DNA from 3 places in the Pseudoalteromonas aliena SW19 genome. Region 2 is predicted to be linked to each of the others. Evidence: predicted binding sites of a transcription regulator. Region 2 holds the regulator's gene; each other region holds the start of a gene.

Region 1 (2,278 bases), on a different contig from region 2:
AAACATCTCTGTTCCTTGCATGCTCCTGAAACACCCTGATATCTTTTCATGAACCGCAATTTCCGCCATGAAGCGTAAGACATCATCTTGATAATTTCTTAACAGCTTTAACAACGGCCTGGATTTTATTCGCTTTAATATCACGTGCTGGCCTTTTACACGGCTATTTTCATCTGGTGGAGGGCATTTAACGTCACCTTGAGCCAATATGTGTTGATACCTCTCTATATAGTGCGCTTTTGTGTCTGCATCTAGCTCGGGGTTATGTATTTGATGTTGATTGATTTCTTTCAGGAAAGTTTGCAACTCCTTTGCCCATTGCATGCCATCTTGCTCCCATGCCCTTTCTAATTCTTGGATATACACAAGGCATGTTGACACTTTGTATATTGATAATAGGTAATAACCCTATGTTGGCATACTGGCGGGATCGGTCAATAGTTAAAATGATCCTTTGAAAATAATTTACCATTAAGACAAAAGTGTGTTTTTAATTTCATCGGTTTTTAATTTGTAAACTAAACACGCAATCGTCTTATCATGTGGAGTATTTATATTAAATAAGTCGTACTCATACCGCTAACTATGGGTCGCACGCCAATATTTAATGTTTCCCAGTAAGTATAATTGACTTATTGCGAGTTATATATTGATCTGTTTACGCTATTTCAATGGTTGATTTGTGGATGGAAATTGAATTTAAGTGAGTAAAGAAAATTACGCTCATGTAGATTTATTTAATTCTTGAATTTAAGGTGCGTATTTTTAAGCATATTTTCTTATGAAAATAAAAAACAAAAAAAGTTTAGTTTTTCCTAAGTTTGGTCGCTCTTTATGGTTAGGCGTTAATTACACACGTTATTTAAATTGCAGATACTAACTAAAAACGAAAGGAAATAAACATGGCTTTATCAATTCAATCAAACATGGCGTCAATGTCAATTCAAAATCAACTAGGTCGCAGCAACAATGATTTATCTACGGCACTTGAGCGTTTAGGGTCTGGTTTTAAAATTAACTCAGCAAAAGATGATGCAGCAGGCCTACAAATTGCTTCACGCTTGAACGCACAAGTACGTGGTCAAGAAGCGGGTCTTTATAACGGTAATAATGCGATGTCGATGATGCAAACAGCTGAAGGCGCGTTTGATGAAATGACTAATATTGCGTACCGCATGAAAGAACTAGCTACACAAGGTTCAAGTGATACCAATGGTACTAAAGAGTGGGCTTCTCAAAGTGCCGAGTATTCAGCACTGTCACTAGAGCTGAAAAATATTATGGATAACACTTCATTTGGTGATGGCACTAAATTACTAACCGGTGGTAAGTTTGCTGCTAGTGTGAGCTTTCAAGTAGGTGCAAGTGCAGCAGAAACACTTGCTGTTGATATTTCAGGAAAATTAACAGCAGTAACAGCTGCACAAGCTAGTGCTGCTGCATTTACTGATGTTACAACAGCGCAAGCTGAAATAGTAAAGGTAAACACAATAATTGATAGTATTGGTGATGCGCGTTCTACATTAGGTGCGTCAATGAACCGTTTAGACCACACTATGAATAACGTAACAAACATGAAACAAAATACTCAAGCGGCTGTAGGTACATTAATGGATGCTGATTTTGCGGCTGAAACATCTAACATGACTAAGCAACAGTTATTAATGAATTCTGGTATTTCAGTGCTTAGTACTGCAAACAGCACAACACAAATGATTGGCTCGTTACTTCGTTAATAGTTTAGCGAAAGGTTACTTAAACTAAGTAATCGATAAGTAAATAAAAACAGCCGCACTTTTAGTGCGGCTGTTTTTGTTTGTAGTAGGTGTTGAGTCTAACTATTTAGTTTTTTAGAGGGCTGTTTGTGATTTAGCGTCACTATAAATGTCAGTACAAACATTCATAACAATAATAAAATCAAAATAAAGTTTAGTTTTTTCTTAATGTGGTCGCTCTAAATGATTAGTCACTGCTATTTATGCTTTTAAAGTGTGGGTAGCGTTAAAAAAACATAAAGGAAATTAAGCATGGCTTTATCAATTCAATCAAATATGGCGTCAATGTCAATTCAAAATCAATTAGGTCGTAGTAACAACGATTTATCTACTGCGCTTGAGCGTTTAGGATCTGGTTTTAAAATTAACTCAGCAAAAGACGATGCGGCAGGTCTACAAATTGCTTCGCGCCTAAACGCACAAGTACGTGGTCAAGAAGCAGGTCTTTACAATGGTAATAACGCTATGTCGATGATGCAAACAGCTGAAGGCGCGTTTGACGA
Region 2 (2,278 bases):
GACATAACTAAGTCGTTTTTTAGCATCCGGAATTGCATCGTTTGTTAAGTTTGTTAAACGCGAATCTAGCTCAAAACCTTTTAGAGCTTCATGCAATTGACGCGTTAACTTGCCAACTTCAGCAAATATCTCTGACTGCTCTTTAGACGCTGTATCCAAAATTAATTGATCAGCTTTATCTTGCTCGTCGTTTTCTAAAAAAACAACGAGTTGACGCGCTTGTTCTAAAGTTATTCGAGGCGCAGCAGGTGCTGACATAAGCCTCTCCCTATAATTAACCTAAGCGTTCAAACACTTTTTCTAATTTGGTCTTCAATGTGCCAGCTGTAAATGGTTTTACAATGTAGCCATTAACACCAGCTTGAGCAGCAGCTATTATCTGTTCTTTTTTAGCTTCAGCCGTTACCATTAAAACAGGGAGATGTTTTAACTTGTCATCCGCCCTAATTGCCCTTAAAAGGTCAATACCCTGCATACCTGGCATGTTCCAATCCGTCACGACAAAATCAAAAGACTGATTTTGTAGCATTGGTAAAGCAGTCGAACCATCATCTGCTTCTTGAACATTCGTAAAACCTAAATCACGCAATAAATTTTTAATAATACGTCTCATTGTTGAAAAATCGTCAACGACAAGAATTTTCATGTTTTTATCCAAAACATCCTCCAGTGAGGTCTTAACCTTTATTTACTTACTACTAGTTTATCCAGTCATTGATTTTTGCTTTTAGCTTAATCATCGCCTGACCATGTATCTGACTCACACGCGATTCACTAACATCGAGTATATGCCCAATCTCTTTTAAATTCATTTCATCGTTATAGTACAAAGATAACACCATAGCATCTCGCTCTGGTAATGATTTTATTGCACTTAATAAAGACTCATTAAATCGTTCATTTTTAACATTATTAAAAGGTTTGTCTAGTGTTAAATCTTGACCTGCTGGAGTTATGACATCTTCATCAATTCCGAGGTCTTCTATACCCAACACTTTACTTGCATTTACATCGTTTAAAATATGATGGTACTCATTTAACGAAATATCAAGTTTTTCAGCAACTTCTATATCTGTAGGTTCACGATTTAAGTTTTTTTCTAATTCGTTTATCGTTTCAGCAACAAGACGACTTTTACGATGTACAGAACGCGGAGCCCAGTCACCACGGCGCATTTCATCTAGCATAGCGCCACGGATGCGAATACCTGCAAACGTTTCAAAGCTTGCGCCTTTAGTTGCATCAAAGTTTTTTGACGCTTCAATCAGTCCTATCATACCCGATTGAATTAAATCATCGAGTTGTACACTTGGAGGTAGACGAGCAATTAAGTGACATGCCACTTTTTTAACCAGTGACGCATGTTTCTCAACAATCACATTTAAATTTTGTGTTGATTGATATCCCATAGCTCTATTTACCAATGTTGTCATAATTAGCCGTTAACCAGCTTCTCAATGAAAAACTCTAAATGCCCTGACGGTTGATTCGGTATTGGCCATTTGACCGCTTTTGTTGCCAGAGCTCGAAAAGCCACTGAAGCTGGAGAGCTTGGAAACAACTCCACAATAACTTTCTGCCGACGTGTCGCTTTACGCATATTTTCATCGTAAGGTATCGTTGCAGCTAGCTCCATAGAAATATCTAGGAAACGATCTGTTACTTTAGATAACTTTGCAAACAATTCTTGGCCTTCGCGAAGGCTGCGAACCATATTTGCAACAATTTTAAATTTATACACACCGTGCTCACGGCTTAATACTTTAATAAGTGCATACGCATCTGTTATTGATGTTGGTTCGTCACACACGACGACCATTACATCTTGTGCTGCACGAGAAAAGCTCAGCACCATATCGGAAATGCCGGCGGCGGTGTCTACTATCAATATATCAAATTCGGTATTTAATTCGCTAAAGGCACGAATAAGACCCGCGTGTTCAGAAGGTGATAATTCAACCATGTTTTGCGAACCCGACGTTGCAGGGACAATTTTAATCCCGGCAGGACCTTCAACTAAAATCTCATCCAGTTCGCATTCGCCAGATAATACATGTGATAAATTGCGCTCAACACGAAGCCCAAGCATCACATCACAATTTGCTAAACCTAAGTCGGCATCAAGAACTAAAACTCGCTTACCTTGTTGACCTAATGCGATTGCAGTATTTAGTGAAACATTTGTTTTACCTACTCCACCTTTACCACCGGTCACAGCGATAACTTTTACGCCGTTATTATTGTTTTGACTCATTTTTCGCAGGCCGCTTGCTTGATC
Region 3 (2,278 bases), on a different contig from region 2:
GTATGACCTGATACTGTTATCTCACCAGGCACATCTTTTAACAATATGCCAATATCTTGAATAATGGGTTTAAATTTAGGCTGCAAAAAAGCACTACCTGAAGGAAAAGACCCATTTTCTCTGATGCGAATAATTATTTGCTGGCCTAAAGACTCAAGCTCTATTGCACCATCAATAATCTGCCTTTCTAATTGCTGAGCAATCTTTTTAACAAGTTCATTTGTTTGTTCTTGATCTGCAGCAGAGATTGCTTGATCAGAAGATTGTTCTTGAGAGGTACTACGAGATTCCCCACCCCGTTTATCACCTCGTTGTTCTTGCCTACCACCTGCAGAGCTTTCATCACCGGCCTGAAATTCAAGCATTTGTTGAGTCATTTCTACTGTTTGTTGCTGAATAGTCTCGATTGGTGTGGGCTCTGGTTTTCCTGGCGTAAACTCCATAGCAATAACAGAAGTACCTTTGGGAATATCTTTTACTTCTATTTTATTTTGTACACCAAATGCAAACTTCATTGAACCGGCTATTTGTTTAAATTTAAGTACATCCATTTCAGAAAATGCAAGCAAGAGTACAAAAAAGCACATCAATAAAGACATTAAATCTGCAAAGGTTCCCATCCAAGCTGGAAGCCCTGGGGGAGGACATTTACACTCTTGCTCAGACATGTTTACTCCTCGGTATCAACTTTACGTTTTGATTCAGCTAAGTAGTTTTTCAAAATGCCTTCAATTACTTTTGGGTTTTGACCATCTTGAATACCTAATACAGCGTCTAAAATCAAACGTTGGTTCATTGCTTCTTCGTCTTTACGCAGCTCCAATTTAACTTGGATAGGGATCGCCACTACATTTGCTAAAAAAGCGCCGTATAAAGTTGTTAACAAAGCAACAGCCATCGAAGGACCGATTGATTTTGGATCATCCATGTTAGATAACATAGCAACTAAGCCAATGAGCGTACCGATCATTCCCATTGCTGGTGCAATATCAGCCATGGCTTTAAATAAACCGGCTCCCATTTCATGACGGGTTGACGTTAAAGTTATGTCTTTTTGTAAAGTCGCTCTAACAACGTCAGCATCATGACCATCAACTAACATATCAACGCCTTTACGCATAAACTGGTTCGGTATTTCAGCCTCTTCGAGGGCTAAAAAGCCACCCTTTCGAGCTGAATCAGCAAGTTCAACGGCTTTGTCTATCAACTCCTCTGGCGATTCAATTTTAAACATAAAGGCTTTAGCGGCCACTTTACCAATGCCAAAAAACTGCCCCATGGTGTAGTTCGATAAAACAATAAATATAGAACCGCCAAATACAATCACCACTGAAGGAGTGTTGTAAAACATGGCCATTTCGCCACTACTGCTCATAAACATGGACATGACAATTAAGCCAATTGCGCCAAGGATCCCTATAATGGTTGCTAAATCCACATTTCCTCCAAAGGTTTCATGCACTAAGGCCTTATTATAAACTTTTTATCATTAACTGCTTATCGGCAACATATTGAATTGCTTAAGCGGTTTATCTAAATAAAGATAAAAAAGTCTTATTAGTGTAATTTATATTCAAGCTGCATTAATAATTACTTTTATTAAAAGAATTGACCGTGATTAAGCCCTTATTAATGCATACAAGAATAGCATTTGATATTAATAGACGAAAAAAACGTATCATCCTTTGACCTAGTTTAGCATTCCCCCTAAAATTGGCTCCTAAATTTACCACGTAAGCTGAAATAAGATGGCGACTAAAAAACCTGAAAACTTAAGTTTCGAACAAGCACTAGAAGAATTATCGACAATTGTTAGTGATATGGAACAAGGTGATTTATCGCTTGAGCAATCATTAAAACAATTTGAACGCGGAATTGCTTTAGCCAATGCTTCATCTGGTAAATTACAACAAGCGGAGCAAAAAGTATCAATTTTAATGGGCAATGGCGAAAAATCAGTACTTACTAACTTTGATAACGATACGGAATAACTGTGAGTATTAAAGAACAGATTGAACGTGCGCAAATAGATGTAATAGCTACCTTGAAAGCGTATTTCAAACAGTCGTTAGATACAGACGAAACGGTAAAAAATGCCACACAATACGGGTTATTTAATGGCGGTAAAAGATTACGCCCATTTTTAGTTTATGCAACGGGCGAGATGTTTGGCGCAAATAAACACGATCTGAATGTACTTTCAGCAGCTATTGAATGCATTCATAGCTATTCGTTAGTGCATGATGACTTACCGGCGATGGACGATGATGACTTACGC

Evidence for each region. Region 2 encodes FliA, which starts transcription of late flagellar genes. Its sites were predicted from a motif close to CTAAAGNTNNNNNNNNNNNNGCCGATA; they were not measured.
Region 1: a site for FliA is predicted at 708-734, ahead of PALI_RS10650 (flagellin N-terminal helical domain-containing protein). Genes of this name have one in related genera too.
Region 3: a site for FliA is predicted at 1,499-1,525, ahead of pomA (flagellar motor protein PomA). Genes of this name have one in related genera too.

The regions. Positions count from the first base shown of each region.
Region 1 is NZ_AQGU01000025.1:1,126,894-1,129,171, reverse strand. It holds gene PALI_RS10655 (hypothetical protein) at 1-324, opposite strand, end outside; gene PALI_RS10650 (flagellin N-terminal helical domain-containing protein) at 903-1,736, shown strand; gene PALI_RS10645 (flagellin N-terminal helical domain-containing protein) at 2,028-2,278, shown strand, end outside.
Region 2 is NZ_AQGU01000026.1:228,498-230,775, forward strand. It holds gene PALI_RS12270 (protein phosphatase CheZ) at 1-258, opposite strand, end outside; gene cheY (chemotaxis response regulator CheY) at 275-658, opposite strand; gene PALI_RS12280 (RNA polymerase sigma factor FliA) at 699-1,409, opposite strand; gene PALI_RS12285 (MinD/ParA family ATP-binding protein) at 1,436-2,278, opposite strand, start outside.
Region 3 is NZ_AQGU01000027.1:410,291-412,568, reverse strand. It holds gene PALI_RS15245 (flagellar motor protein MotB) at 1-668, opposite strand, end outside; gene pomA (flagellar motor protein PomA) at 671-1,438, opposite strand; gene PALI_RS15235 (exodeoxyribonuclease VII small subunit) at 1,749-1,991, shown strand; gene ispA ((2E,6E)-farnesyl diphosphate synthase) at 1,994-2,278, shown strand, end outside.